2 regions of the Streptomyces sp. NPDC048417 genome follow, and region 2 is predicted to be linked to the other one. Evidence: riboswitches for the same ligand, from Rfam matches in the RefSeq annotation. Region 2 holds a riboswitch; the other holds the start of a gene.

Region 1 (7,442 bases), on a different contig from region 2:
CTACGCCGCCGGCGCCACCGCGGGCACCTGGACACATCTCCTCGGCACCTACGACGCCACCACCCAGACAGCCGAGCTGTACGTCAACGGCGTCCTCGCGGCCACCGTCACCGGTGCCACCTCCTGGAGTTCCTCCGGTGCCTTCACCGTCGGCCGAAGCCAGTACAACGGCGCAGCCACCGACTTCGTATCCGGCGCCGTCAGCCACGTCCAAGCCTGGAACTACGCCCTCACCCCCGAGGAGGCCGACGCGCTGAACCGGCAGCTGCTGTGACGCCGGCCCAGCACCACTGATCGCCCCTCGCTGCCCAGAGACGTCCGTCTCTGGGCAGCGAGGGGCATGCGGGACGGCCCCGCGGCAGTCCTGGGCTGACACCTACAGTGGGCGGGTGCATCCGACACCCGCCCAGCCGAACCCCCCGCAGCCCCGGCCCGCGCCGCAGCACCGGGCCGCCCGCGACCGTGAGATCGAGTCCCTCGCCGAGTTCGACGAGGTCGTCGCCGCGCACGGCACGCTCGCCCAGTACCGCGTCCAGGCCGTCGATCTGACGGGCCGTACGGACGTCCTGCTGACCACCGACACCACCGGCGCCGTCTTCCTCGGGTGCCCGATGTCCCCCGAGGCCGCCGCCCGGGCCGGGGCGTCCGGCGCCCTGGTGTTCCCGCCGGTCCCGGACCTCCCCTTCGATCCCTACCGCGCCTTCGTCTACACGCCCGACGAACTGTTCGACTCGCTCGACGCGGGCTACGAGGCGACCCCGGACGCCCGCTCGTACGCCTGGTTCCAGCAGACCAAGGCTGACGGCGACATATTCGGCTCGATGCTGCGCTCGATCCACGACGACGCGGTCTCCGACGCACTGGACGAACTCCTCGTCGGCGCCCGGGTGGTGGGCGTGATGGGCGGCCACGCGATGGCGCGCGGCACGGCGGAGTACGCCGGTGCCGCCCGGCTCGGCCGGGAGCTGGCGCGGGCCGGGTTCACGGTGGCGACCGGCGGCGGCCCGGGCGCGATGGAGGCGGCGAACCTGGGCGCGTACGCGGCCCCCTTCGACGACGGGATGCTGGAGGAGGCCCTGGAACTCCTCGCCAAGGCGCCGTCGTTCCGGCCGTCCGTCACCGACTGGGCGCGCGCCGCCTTCGAGGTCCGCGAGCGCTGGCCGGACGGCGGTCCGTCGGTCGGCATCCCCACCTGGTTCTACGGCCACGAGCCGCCGAACGCCTTCGCCGCGCACATCGCCAAGTACTTCGCCAACGCCACCCGTGAGGACGGCCTGCTGGCCCGCTCCAACGCCGGTGTGGTGTTCCTGCCGGGCGCCGCCGGGACCGTCCAGGAGATCTTCGACAACGCGACGCCCAACTACTACGAGTCACGGGGCGAGCCGACCCCGATGGTGCTCGTGAACGAGGCGCACTGGAGCGAGTGGCTGCCGGCTTGGCAGCTGCTGACCGCGCTTGCCCAGGACCGGCCGATGGCGTCCCGTATCGCCCTGGTTGACCGGATCGAGCAGGCTTCTGAAGCACTGAAACGTCTCAGCAATTAATAAGCAGGCAAAGTCAACGCCCGTGGACCGCATATGCATTGACACTACTTACGGCACACTTATAGACCTGTGAGCCTCCTGGGGTTGCTGATGCCTCACCTCGCGTTGCGTCAACTCCCCCACAAGCCCCCCGCAGTTATGCACTCATTAAGGACAAACGTGTCCATATCCCGCCGCAGTGCACGTCGTTCCGTGCGCATCCTGGGTGTTGCCTCCGCGTCCGCGGCGCTGGCCCTGGGCGTCTCCAGCAGCGCCTTCGCGTGCAACATCTCCGAGTTCTCCGCCGAAGCCACCTGCGACGGCTCCAACGGTGTCATCACGGTCACCGACCAGGACGCCTCGGGTACTCCGGCCACCATCAGCGTCTTCCTCGAGAGCAACGGTGCCGACGCGAAGCAGGTCGGCGACGCGCAGTCCGTGAAGGGCTCCAAGGAAGGTACGAAGGTCACCTTCTCCGAGGACTGGGCGCCCAACGCGACGTACCGCGTCCGCGTCAAGGTCGACAGCGGTAACATCCACATCGACAGGGACATCACGCCCAACCTGACGACCCCGTCGACCGCCTGCAAGTCCGACGAGAGCTCCAGCCCCTCCCCGTCGGAGTCGGCCACGCCGTCGCCGTCGGAGTCCGCGTCCACCCCGGCCGAGTCCGACTCCCCGACTCCGTCGGCCTCGGAGAGCAGCAGCACCGCTCCGGCGGGCGCGTCGGACAACGCCCCGTCCCCGGCGGTCGGTGAGTCCAACCTCGCCGAGACCGGTGCCAACTCGAACACCGGTCTGATCGCCGGCGTCGCGGGCGCGCTGGTCGTGGTCGGCGGCGGCGCCGTGTGGTTCGGCATGCGCCGTCGTGGGGCGAACAGCGGAAGCTGACGCACCCGCCTTCGTACACCGCTTTCGTACACCGTCGAGGCCCGTCCCCGTATCCCCGGGGGACGGGCCTCGGCCGTGTCCTGAAGAGCCTCGGCCCAGTAGGCCGCAGTCCTGTACGCCTCGGTCCTGTACGCCTCGGTCCTGTACGCCTCGGTCCTGTACGCCTCAGTCCTGTACGCCTCAGTCCAGTACGACGGTCTCCGCCGCGTCGAACTCGACGCCCACCGCGTCCCCGGCCTCCGGGGCCTCCCGCAGCGCGCAGGCCGCCTCGAGGCGCGGGCCGTCCTGGGGCTGGAGGTGGACGGTGACATGGGTGCCCTGGAAGGTGCGGGCGGTCACCGTGCAGGGCAGCCCCGCGTCGGCCGCCACGAGCCGTACGCCCGCGGGCCGTACCAGTACGGTGCGCGGCCCCTGAGGCGCGTTCTCGGGCAGCGGCAGCTTCCCCCAGGGCGTCACCGCGGCCGAGCCCTCGACGGTCGCCGGGACCACGTTGCCGAAGCCGAGGAAGCGCGCCACGAACTCGTCGGCCGGCCGCTGCCAGACATCGAGGGGCGTGCCGGACTGGGCGATCCGGCCGTCCCGCATCACCACCACCCGGTCGGCCAGCGCGAAGGCCTCACCCTGGTCATGGGTGACCGCGAGCACGGTCGTGCCCAACCTGCCGAACAGCTCCCGCAGTTCGACCACCAGCCGCTCCCGCAGCGAGCGGTCGAGCTGTCCCAGCGGTTCGTCGAGCATCAGCAGCCGGGGCCGGGGCGCCAGCGCCCGCGCGAGCGCCACCCGCTGCTGCTCACCGCCGGAGAGCCCGGCCACCGCCCGCCGGGTGGCCCCCGGCAGCCCCACCAGTTCCAGCAACTCGCCGACACGCTCGGCCTGTTGCCCCTTGCCGTCGCCGCGCATCCGGAGCCCGAAGGCCACGTTCCCGCCCACGTCCCGCTGCGGGAACAGCTGATGGTCCTGGAACATCAGCCCGACCCCCCGCCGGTGGGCCGGTACCCGCGTCTGGTCCTGCCCGTCGAGCAGCACCCGCCCCGTGTCCGGCGGTTGCAGCCCCGCCACCACCCGCAGCAGCGTCGACTTGCCGCTCCCGCTGGGCCCGAGCACACACACCACCTCGTGCTCGGCGACCTGGAGGTCCACGGCGTCGAGCACGGCCCGCCCGCCGAACCGCACGGTGGCCTGCTCCAGTTCGAGAAGTGCCATCAGAACTCCCCCGTCCGGTCGGTCCGCAGTCGCTCCAGCACCAGCAGCGCCACCGCGCACACCACCATCAGAATCGTGGAAAGGGCCATCGCCTGGCCGTAGTTGAGATCACCGGGGCGGGACAGCAACCGCGCCACGGCCACCGGCAGCGTCGGGTTGTCCGGCCGCGCGATGAACACGGTCGCCCCGAACTCCCCCAGCGACACCGCGAAGGCGAACCCGGCCGCGACCAGCAGCGCCCGCCGCACCATCGGCAGATCGACCTCCCGCCACACCCGCCACGGCGAGGCCCCGAGCACGGCCGCCGCCTCCCGCAGCCGTTCGTCCACGGCACGCAGCACGGGCAGCATGGTCCGTACGACGAACGGCACCCCGACCAGTGCCTGGGCGAGTGGCACCAGGATCCAGGACTGCCTGAGGTCCAGCGGCGGCTTGTCGAGGGCGATCAGGAACCCGAACCCGACGGTCACCGCGGACACCCCGAGCGGCAGCATCAGCAGCGCGTCGAAGCCCCGTACCAGCCGCCCCGCGTCCCGCCGGGCCAGCGCGGCGGCGGCGAGCCCGCCGATCACCACGGCGATGGCGGTGGCGGCGACGGCGTATTCGAGCGAATTGACCACCGACTGGACGGGCGCGACCAGGAAGGTGCCCCCGTCGGCGTCGCCCAGCGCCCTGTAGTAGCCGAACCCCCCGTCGAGCGACCGCCGTACCAGCACAGCCAGCGGCAGCACGAGGAGCACGGTGATGGTGGCGAGGACCGCGCCGAGCAGCGCCCACTGCCCGGCGCCGCGCGGCCGGCGTGCCGTCACCGACGGGTCCACCAGCCGCAGCACGCTCTCCCGCCGCCGTACCGTCCACGCGTACACGGCGAGGATCGCGCCGACCGCGACGAACTGCACGATCGTGAGGACGGCGGCCGTGGAGAGGTCGAAGATCTCGGAGGTCTGCCGGTAGATCTCCACTTCGAGGGTGGAGAAGGTCGGCCCGCCGAGGATCTGGACCACGCCGAAGGACGTGAAGGTGAACAGGAAGACCATCAGCGCGGCGGCGGCCACGGCGGGCGCCAGCGCGGGCAGGGTGACCTTCCGCCAGGCGCCCACCGGCGAGACGCCGAGCATCCGCGCGGCCTCCTCCTGCCGTGGGTCCAGTTGGGCCCACAGCCCGCCCACGGTCCGTACGACGACCGCGTAGTTGAAGAAGACATGCGCGAGCAGGATGGCCCAGACGGTGGTGTCCAGTCGTACGCCCCACAGCCCGTCCAGCAGTCCGCCGCGGCCGACCAGCGCCAGGAACGCCGTACCGACCACCACCGTCGGCAGCACGAACGGCACCGTCACCACGGCCCGCAGCACCTGCTTGCCCGGGAAGTCCAGGCGGGCGAAGACATAGGCGGCCGGCAGCGCCACCAGCAGGGTGAGCGCGGTGGAGGCGAGCGCCTGCCAGGTGGTGAACCACAGGACGTGCCGGATGTCGGACCCGCCGACGACGTCGGCGATCCGCCCGAACCGCCACACCCCGTCGACCTTCAGCCCGCGCGTGACGATCGCCACGACCGGCCACGCGAAGAAGACGGCGAAGAACGCGACGGGCACGGCCATCAGGCCGAGCCGCGCCACGCTCCCGCGCCTGGCGGCTGCTTGCGCACGAGCTGTTTGCGTACGTGCTACTTGAGTACGAGTGACGTCCACGTCTTGACCCACTGGTCACGGTTGGCGGCGATCTTGTCGGGCGCCATGGTCTCGGGGTCCTTCGCGGCGGGACCGTACTTCGTGAACTCGGCGGGCACCGCGGCCCCCTTGACCACCGGGTACACGAACATGTTCAACGGCATGTCCTCCTGGAACTCCTTGGAGACCAGGAAGTCGACGAGCGCCTTGCCGCCCTTGGTGTTCTTGGCGTTGCTCAGCAGCCCGGCGAACTCGATCTGCCGGAAGCAGGTGCCGGTCGCTACTCCGGTGGGCGCGGTGCTGGGCCTGGGGTCGGCGTAGATGACCTCGGCGGGCGGGGAGGAGGCGTAGGACACGACGAGCGGACGGTCGCCCTTCGCCTTCTTGCCGCCGGCCGAGCCGGAGAACTCCTCGTCGTAGGCCTGCTCCCAGCCGTCGACGACCTTGACGCCGTTGTCCTTGAGCTTCTTCCAGTAGCCCTGCCAGCCGTCGTCGTACTGGGCGGCGCTCCCGAGCAGGAATCCCAGCCCCGGCGAGGAGGTGGCCGCGTTCTCGGTGACGAGGAGGTTCTTGTACTGCGGCTTGACGAGGTCGGCGTAGGAGGCGGGCGGGGTCAGCTTGTGCTTGCTGAAGTAGGCCTTGTCGTAGTTGACGCAGATGTCGCCGTAGTCGATGGGGGTGACCCGGTGCTTGCCCGCGTCGAGTTGGTAGTCCGTGCCGACCTGGTCGAGGCCCTTGGCCCGGTACGGCTGGAAGAGACCGTTGTCGAGGGCGCGGGAGAGCAGGGTGTTGTCGACGCCGAAGAAGACGTCGCCCTGCGGGTTGTCCTTGGTCAGGATCGCCTTGTTGACGGCCTGGCCGGCGTCGCCGTCCTTGAGGACGTTCACCTTGTAGCCGGACTGCTTCTCGAAGTCCTGGAGCACGGTCTTGGAGACGGCCCATGAGTCGTGGCTGACCAGGGTGACGGTCTTGGAGTCGGCCTCGGAACCCGACGACGACGAACACGCGGACAGCGTGACGAGACCGAGCCCGACGGCCGCGGCCAAGAAGGTCCTTGTGTGCACTGGTGATTTCCTCCTGGGGTGGACCAGGAAGAGACGCGGCCCTGCCCGCGGTGTGCGGACAGGGCGCAACAGCTTGAGTGATGACCGAACTTCCTACCCAGAATGACCTGGGCGAGGTTCAGAGGGTCTGCGGCCCGATTGCCGCACTCTCAGCGCTGTGGCGCTCCCCTGTCGGAATATGAAGATGTACCTACGGCCCTCAGATTACCGCTCGGTGGCCGCGAGCTGACCGCAGGCTCCGTCGATCTCCTGACCACGGGTGTCCCGGACGGTGACGGGCACACCGTGCGCGGCGATCGCCTCGACGAACGCCTTCTCGTCCTCGGGCCGGGAGGCGGTCCACTTCGAGCCCGGGGTCGGGTTCAGCGGGATGAGGTTGACGTGCACGGGCTTGCCCTTGAGCAGGCGGCCCAGCCGGTCCCCTCGCCACGCCTGGTCGTTGATGTCGCGAATGAGGGCGTACTCGATCGACAACCGCCGCCCGCTCTTCTCGACGTACTCGAACCCGGCGTCGAGCACCTCGCGCACCTTCCACCGCGTGTTCACGGGGACGAGGGTGTCGCGCAGCTCGTCGTCGGGGGCGTGCAGGGAGATCGCGAGCCGGCACTTGAGGCCCTCGTCGGCGAACCGGTGGATGGCCGGCACGAGCCCGACCGTCGACACGGTGATCCCGCGCTGCGAGAGACCCAGCCCGTCCGGGGCCGGGTCGGTCAGCGCCCGGATGGCGGTGACGACCCGCTTGTAGTTGGCGAGCGGCTCGCCCATCCCCATGAACACGATGTTGGAGAGCCGCGCCGGACCGCCGGGCACCTCCCCGTCCCGGAGCGCCCGCATCCCGTCCACGATCTGGTGGACGATCTCCGCGGTGGACAGATTCCGGTCGAGGCCCGCCTGCCCGGTCGCACAGAACGGGCAGTTCATCCCGCACCCCGCCTGCGAGCTGATGCACATGGTCACCCGGTCCGGGTAGCGCATCAGCACGGACTCGACGAGCGTGCCGTCGAACAACCGCCACAGCGTCTTGCGCGTCGTCCCCTCGTCGGTCGACAGATGCCGGACGACGGTCATCAGCTCGGGGAACAGCGCGTCCCGCA
Region 2 (7,442 bases):
CGCACCGCCCTCACCGTCCGCGCCGGGGCGCTTGACGGCCCAGCCGGCCTCGAAGCCACGGCGGAACGACAGCGTGACGTAGGTCTGGCCGACCGCGAACGCGATCGCGCCCACCCCGATGACGATCACCGACGGAATCAGGACACCGAACACGACCCCGAGGAAGCCGACGAAGGCGAGCAGCCGCCAGCGCAGCCGCGCCTTGTACTGCAGCAGTACCTCGCCCAGCAACCACAGCGCGACGATGCCGAACGCTACGTAGAGGACCGTCCAGCCCATGTACGCCCCTCTCCCAGTGACCGCTACGCAGTGTGTCGTACTCCGGTGCGGCCGGTCTAGGCCCGCGGGGGATGGTGCAGGCCCAGGTTCTCGTGGATTTCCAGCGTCGCCGTGGAGCTGTTGAGCGTGATGAAGTGCAGTCCGGGGACGCCCTCGGCCAGCAGCCGTGCGCAGAACTCCGTGGCGAACTCGATACCGATGGAGCGTACCGCCGCCGGATCGTCTTTGGCTGTGAGGATCCGCTCTTTCAGGGCGTCCGGGAAGGACGCGTTGCTGAGTTTGGGCAGCCGTTCCAGCATCTTCACACTGGTGACGGGCAGGATTTCCGGAATCACCGGGGTCTCGCAGCCGGCCGCGTCGACCCGGTCGCGAAGGCGAAGGTAGGACTCGGGCTGGAAGAACATCTGCGTGATGGCGTAGTCGGCGCCCGCGCGGCACTTGTCGACGAAGTGCCGGACGTCGGTGTCCCAGTCGCTGGAGCGCGGGTGCATCTCCGGAAAGGCGGCCACGCCCACGCAGAAGTCACCCGACTCCTTGATGAGCCGGACCAGTTCGGCCGCGTAGGTCAGGCCCCGCGGATGCGCCACCCACTCCCCCATCGGGTCGCCGGGCGGGTCGCCGCGCACCGCGAGCATGTTGCGGATCCCGGCGTCCGCGTACTGGCCGATGATGTTGCGCAGTTCGGCCATGGAGTGGTCGACCGCGGTGAGGTGGGCGACCGGGGTGAGCGTGGTGTCGGCGACGATCTGCTGGGTCTCCTTGACCGTGCCCGCGCGGGTGGAGCCGCCGGCGCCGTAGGTCACGGAGACGAAGTCGGGGGCGACCGCCTCGACCCGCCGGAGCGCGGTCCACAGGTTCCGCTCGCCCTTGGGGGTTTTCGGCGCCGAGAACTCGAACGAGTACGTGGTCTTGCCGGAGGCGAGCATGTCACGCACGGTGCGTGCGCGGTCAGTCCTGGTGGATGCGGTTCCGAGGGCCATACTCGCAGGTTAGCCAGGGGCGGACGGACACCCAACCGCACTCGGGAGATTTGCCGGGATTGTCGGCCACGCGTCCGGATACTGGACAAGTTTCCGGACGGTCCTGTCGAAGAGCCGCGCCGGCCGGAGCGGTCACGGCCGAAGAGCTATGCCGACCGCAGTCGCTTCGCGAACTCGGCCGCCGCGGCGCCCGGGTCGTCGGCCTCGGTGAGCGCGCGGACCACGACCACCCGGCGGGCGCCCGCGTCCAGCACCTGGTCGAGGTTGCCCAGGTCGACACCGCCGATGGCGAACCAGGGGCGGTCCGTGCCCAGGGCGGCGGTGTACCGCACCAGGTCGAGGCCGGGGGCGGGGCGGCCGGGCTTGGTGGGGGTGGGCCAGCAGGGGCCGGTGCAGAAGTAGTCCACACCGTCCTGGACGGCGGCCGCGGCGGCCTCGGCGTCGGTGTGCGTGGAGCGGCCGATCAGGACGTCCGGGCCGAGGATCGCGCGGGCGGCCGGGACCGGCAGGTCGCCCTGGCCGAGGTGGAGCACGTCGGCACCGGCCGCGTGGGCCACGTCGGCGCGGTCGTTGACCGCGAGCAGCTTGCCGTGCCGGGCGCAGGCGTCGGCGAACACGGCGAGGTGCTCCAGCTCCTCGCCGGCCTCCATGCCCTTGTCGCGCAGCTGCACGATGTCGACACCGCCCGCCAGGACCGCGTCCAGGAACCCGGCGAGGTCGCCCCGCTCCTTGCGGGCGTCCGTGCAGAGGTACAGACGGGCGTCGGCCAGCTGGGCGCGGGCGGTGTCGGTCATCGGTGTGTCCCCCGTTGTGTCGGTACTGGCTGCCTCAGACGGCGAGCGCCTGGGCGCGGCGCTTCACCTCCGTACCGCGATTCTCGCTCAGGGCCTGCGCGGGGGTGCCGGGCAGGCTGGCGTCGGGCGTGAACAGCCACTCCAGCATCTCTTCGTCCGTGAAGCCGTCGTCCCGCAGGAGCGTCAAGGTTCCGGACAGGCCCTTGACGACCTTGTCCCCGTCGATGAAGGCGGCGGGGACGTGCAGCGCGCGGTTCTCACCACGGCGCACGGCGATGAGCTGGCCCTCCTTGACCAGCTGCCGCACGCGCGTCACCTCGACGTCCAGCATCTCTGCGATGTCGGGGACGGTGAGCCAGGCGGGGACGAGAGCATCGGTCTTTGCGTCAATCTCGGTCACGGAAACAAGGGTAGGCGTTCCGCCGGGTGGGCCGCGATGGGTGGTGCCGGGAGCGTCGCCGTTCGGGTGCGGCGCCGTGGGGGTTGATCACGCCCACACGGCGGAGCCGCACACGTCACAGTCCCGCGCCCCTAGAGGGGCGCCGCAGTCGCGTTCTTCAAGGGGCGGGCGGGGTCGGACAGGGCCTGCGGGTCCATCTGGCGGCCCCCTTCGATCAGCCTGCGGCCCTGCGCCAGGTCTCGTGGGCGGCCTACCGCCAGCAGAGCGACCAGACGGTCCTCGCGGAGCCAGCAGACGCTCCAGGCCGGGCCCGTCGGGTCACCGCGCCAGATCATGCGGTCGGCGACGGCGTGGTGGCCGGCGTACTGCACGAAGCGGCCGAACTGCTCCGACCAGAAGTACGGCACCGGGTCGTAGACCGCGTCGGACTCGCCGAGGATGTTGGCGGCCACCGTACGCGGGCCCTGGAGGGCGTTGTCCCAGTGGTGGACCAGGAGGCGCTCGCCGTAGCGGCCGGACGGGAAGGAGGCGCAGTCGCCGACCGCGTAGACGTCCGGGACGCCGGTGCGCAGCCGGTCGTCGGCGAGCACGTCCCCGTGCGCGCCCAGGTCGATGCCGGAGCCGGCCAGCCAGGCGGTGGCGGGGCGGGCGCCGATGCCGACCACGACCGCGCCCGCGGGCACCCGTGAGCCGTCGTCGAGCAGCACCGCGCCGGGTTCGACACGCGCCACGCGCGCGTGCGTGCGCAGTTCGGCGCCGCTGTCGGTGTACCAGGCGGTCATCGGCGCGGCCACCTCGGCCGGGAGCGCTCCCGCGAGCGGGCGGTCGGCGGCCTCCACGACCGTGACCGCGCAGCCTGCCTCGCGGGCCGCGGTGGTGAACTCGGCGCCGATCCAGCCCGCGCCGACCACCACGATGTCGTGCTGCCGGGCGAGCACGGGCCGCAGCCGCTCGGCGTCGTCCAGGGTGCGCAGCAGATGGACGCCGGGGACGCCCTCGGTGCCGGGCAGCGAGATCGGCTCGGCACCGGTGGCGAGCACCAGGACGTCGTAGGGCACCGGTCCGGCCTCGGTGTCCAGCTCACGGTCGGCGGGGCGCACGCCGAGGGCGTCGCGGCCCAGCGCCAGCTCGATGCCGAGCGCCTCGAAGTCGACCTCGAAGGCGGAGCCCTCCGCCTTGCCGAGCAGCACCGCCTTGGAGAGCGGCGGCCGGTCGTACGGCTGATGCGGCTCCGCGCCGATCAGGGTGACGGTCCCGGTGAACCCCTGCTCACGCAGGGCCACCGCGGTCTGCACGCCGGCCATGCCCGCGCCCACGACGACCACGCGTCGCGACTGTGACGTGCTCCGTAGCTGCGTCTGCTCGCTCACCTGATCACCATAGACAAGAACGATAGACAACTGACAAAGAGTCAGTCAGGGGGCGTGCTGGGTGACCTGTTCCACACCGCCGGCGCAGGCCGTCTTACAAGGGCGGAGCCCCGCGGTCTAGGGTGGCCGGTGAGCACACGCGGGAGCCCGGACGCACCGGGCTGAGAGGGAGGCTGGCGGCCTCCGACCGTACGAACCTGATCCGGGTCATGCCGGCGAAGGGAGGGGCTGGACGCCCATGTCCGCACATACGTCCGACGTCCTCGTCATCGGGGGCGGAATCATCGGCCTGGTCACGGCCTGGCGGTCCGCGCAGCGCGGGCTCGCCACCGCCGTGATCGACCCCGAGCCCGGCGGCGGGGCCGCGCAGGTCGCGGCGGGGATGCTGGCCGCGGTCACCGAACTGCACTACGGCGAGCAGACCCTGCTGGGGCTCAACCTGGCCTCCGCCCGCCGCTATCCCGACTTCGCCGCCGAGCTCACCGAGCTGACCGGCCACGACCTCGGCTACCGGCGCTGCGGCACGCTCGCCGTCGCCCTGGACGCCGACGACCGCGCGCACCTGCGCGAGCTGCACGTCCTCCAGCGGCAGTCGGGGCTGGACTCCGAGTGGCTGTCCGGGCGGGACTGCCGGCGCCTGGAGCCGATGCTCGCGCCGGGCGTGCGGGGCGGCCTGCGGGTCGACGGCGACCACCAGATCGACCCGCGCCGGCTGGCGGCCGCCCTGGTGGCCGCGTGCGAGCGGGCCGGGGTGGTCTTTCACCGCGACTGGGCCGAGCGCCTGGAGGTGGTACGGGAGCGGGCCGCCGGTGTCGTCACGCGCGCGGGTGCGGCGTTGGGCGCCGGCCAGGTGGTGCTCGCCGGCGGAAGCCTGAGCGGACGGCTCGCGGGCGTGCCCGACGACGTGCTGCCGCCGGTGCGGCCGGTGAAGGGACAGGTGCTGCGGCTGACCGTGCCCGCGCGGTACGCGCCGTTCCTCAGCCGGACCGTACGGGCCGTGGTGCGCGGCGGCCATCTCTACCTGGTGCCCCGGGAGAACGGCGAGCTGGTCGTCGGGGCCACGAGCGAGGAGCTGGGCTGGGACACCACGGTCACGGCGGGAGGCGTGTACGAGCTGCTGCGTGACGCGCACGAGCTGGTGCCCGGCATCACCGAGCTGCCGCTGACCGAGACCCGGGCCGGGCTGCGCCCCGGCTCCCCCGACAACGCGCCACTGCTCGGGCCGACCCGCCTGGACGGGCTGCTGCTGGCCACCGGCCACCACCGCAACGGGGTGCTGCTCACGCCGGTCACGGGAGACGTGATGGCGGAGCTGCTGACCGGCGGTGAGCTGCCGGAAGAGGCCCGTCCGTTCACGCCGAAGCGTTTCGGCCCCGTCCCCGGCGCACTCCTGGAGCAGACCGCATGAACATCTCCGTCAACGGGGAGCGCCGGGAGATCACCCCGGGCACCGCTCTCGACACGCTGGTGAAGTCCCTCACGGCCGCGCCGTCCGGGGTGGCCGCGGCGGTCAACGAGACCGTCGTACCGCGCGGGGAGTGGCCCGGTACGGCGCTCGCCGAGGGGGACCGTGTGGAAGTCCTGACCGCCGTACAGGGAGGCTGAGCCATGGCCGACGATGCGTTGGTACTCGGGGGTACGGCCTTCTCGTCCCGGTTGATCATGGGGACCGGGGGTGCGCCCAGCCTCGAGGTGCTGGAGCGGGCGCTGGTCGCGTCCGGGACCGAGCTGACGACGGTCGCGATGCGCCGGGTGGATCCGGGGGTACGGGGCTCCGTCCTGTCGGTCCTCGAACGGCTGGGGATCCGGGTGCTGCCGAACACGGCGGGGTGCTTCACCGCCGGGGAGGCCGTGCTGACGGCCCGGCTGGCCCGGGAGGCGCTGGGCACCTCACTGGTCAAGCTGGAGGTCATCGCCGACGAGCGGACCTTGCTCCCCGACCCGATCGAGCTCCTTGACGCGGCGGAGACGCTGGTCGACGACGGGTTCACGGTGCTGCCGTACACCAACGACGATCCTGTGCTGGCCCGGAAGCTGGAGGACGTGGGGTGCGCGGCGGTGATGCCGCTCGGGTCGCCCATCGGATCCGGGCTCGGGATCCGCAACCCGCACAACTTCCGGCTGATCGTCGAGCACGCGCGCGTGCCGGTGATTCTGGACGCGGGGGCCGGTACGGCGTCCGATGCGGCGCTGGCGATGGAGCTGGGGTGCGCGGGGGTGATGCTGGCGTCCGCCGTGACGCGAGCGCAGGATCCCGAGCGGATGGCGTCCGCCATGCGGGCCGGGGTGGAGGCGGGACGGCTGGCCCGACTGGCCGGCCGGATCCCCTTCCGGCACTTCGCCGAGCCGTCGTCCCCCGCTGAGGGCCTGGCCGCCCTGGACCCCGAGCGCCCCGCCTTCTGACCGCCGGCCCGGTCGTCCGGGGCGCACGGAGGGGCGCGTTGCGTCACAGATGCGCTGCAAGTCGGCGGGGAAATCTGTCTCACCTGTGGGGGTTTCAGCCGGGGCTCGTACACTCTCGGGGTGGATACGACGCTTCAGGACCCCCTCGTCGGGCAGGTGCTCGACGGCCGTTATCGCGTCGACGCGCGGATCGCCGTCGGCGGGATGGCCACGGTCTACCGGGCCCTGGACGTCCGGCTGGACCGGGTGCTCGCGCTGAAAGTGATGCATCCGGCACTCGCCGCCGACGGGGCCTTCGTCGAGAGATTCATCCGGGAGGCCAAGTCGGTCGCCCGGCTGGCACACCCCAACGTCGTCCAGGTCTTCGACCAGGGGACCGACGGACCGTACGTGTATCTCGCGATGGAGTACGTCGCCGGCTGCACCCTCCGTGACGTGCTGCGCGAGCGCGGCGCGCTGCAGCCGCGGGCCGCACTGGACATCCTGGAGCCCGTGCTGGCCGCACTGGGCGCCGCGCACCGCGCCGGGTTCGTGCACCGGGACATGAAGCCCGAGAACGTGTTGATAGGGGACGACGGGCGGGTCAAGGTCGCCGACTTCGGGCTCGTGCGATCCGTGGGCAGCGTCACCAACACGACCGGCGCCGTCCTGGGGACCGTGGCGTACCTCGCGCCCGAGCAGGTCGAGAGCGGGGCCGCCGATCCCCGCGTCGACGTGTACGCGTGCGGTGTCGTGCTCTACGAGATGCTCACCGGGGAGAAGCCGCACGACTCGGACTCGCCCGCGGTGATCCTCTACAAGCATCTCCACGAGGACGTGCCGCCGCCGTCCGCCGTCGTGCCCGGGCTGGCCCACGAGCTGGACGAGCTGGTCGCCCACGGCACCGCCCGCAATCCCGAGGCCCGGCCCTACGACGCCGTCGCGCTGCTGGCCCTGGTGCGGCAGGCGCGGGCCACTCTCCGGGACGAGCAGCTGGACGCCGTACCGCCGCAGGCGCTCGCCGAGGCACATGACATAGCCGAGGACCGGACGAGCGTCATCCCGCGGTCGCTGACCTCCCCCACGCTCGGCTTCGCTCGCGCGGGGGGACCCCCATCCCGGCCGCTGCCCGTCAACGAACAGGACGACCGGGTCCTGATGACCAGCCGGTTCGAGGCGCCGCCGGTGCCGGAACGGCGGCACGGGGCCCGCCGGTCCCGGCGCGGACTGGTCACGC

Evidence for each region. Region 2 has a riboswitch for thiamine pyrophosphate ahead of thiO (glycine oxidase ThiO). Riboswitches for the same ligand answer to the same signal wherever they lie in the genome.
Region 1: another riboswitch for thiamine pyrophosphate. It lies ahead of AB0D59_RS30745 (thiamine ABC transporter substrate-binding protein); the one in region 2 lies ahead of thiO (glycine oxidase ThiO).

Annotation. Positions count from the first base shown of each region.
Region 1 is NZ_JBEZKI010000021.1:79,196-86,637, reverse strand. It holds gene AB0D59_RS30770 (LamG-like jellyroll fold domain-containing protein) at 1-274, shown strand, start outside; gene AB0D59_RS30765 (LOG family protein) at 390-1,544, shown strand; gene AB0D59_RS30760 (LAETG motif-containing sortase-dependent surface protein) at 1,704-2,414, shown strand; gene AB0D59_RS30755 (ABC transporter ATP-binding protein) at 2,595-3,617, opposite strand; gene AB0D59_RS30750 (iron ABC transporter permease) at 3,617-5,215, opposite strand; gene AB0D59_RS30745 (thiamine ABC transporter substrate-binding protein) at 5,281-6,348, opposite strand; TPP riboswitch at 6,421-6,528, opposite strand; gene rlmN (23S rRNA (adenine(2503)-C(2))-methyltransferase RlmN) at 6,553-7,442, opposite strand, start outside.
Region 2 is NZ_JBEZKI010000013.1:154,313-161,754, forward strand. It holds gene AB0D59_RS21615 (hypothetical protein) at 1-279, opposite strand, end outside; gene metF (methylenetetrahydrofolate reductase [NAD(P)H]) at 336-1,259, opposite strand; gene thiE (thiamine phosphate synthase) at 1,406-2,053, opposite strand; gene AB0D59_RS21630 (Rv2175c family DNA-binding protein) at 2,088-2,453, opposite strand; gene AB0D59_RS21635 (FAD-dependent oxidoreductase) at 2,585-3,823, opposite strand; TPP riboswitch at 3,953-4,064, shown strand; gene thiO (glycine oxidase ThiO) at 4,062-5,231, shown strand; gene thiS (sulfur carrier protein ThiS) at 5,228-5,428, shown strand; gene AB0D59_RS21650 (thiazole synthase) at 5,432-6,226, shown strand; gene pknB (Stk1 family PASTA domain-containing Ser/Thr kinase) at 6,347-7,442, shown strand, end outside.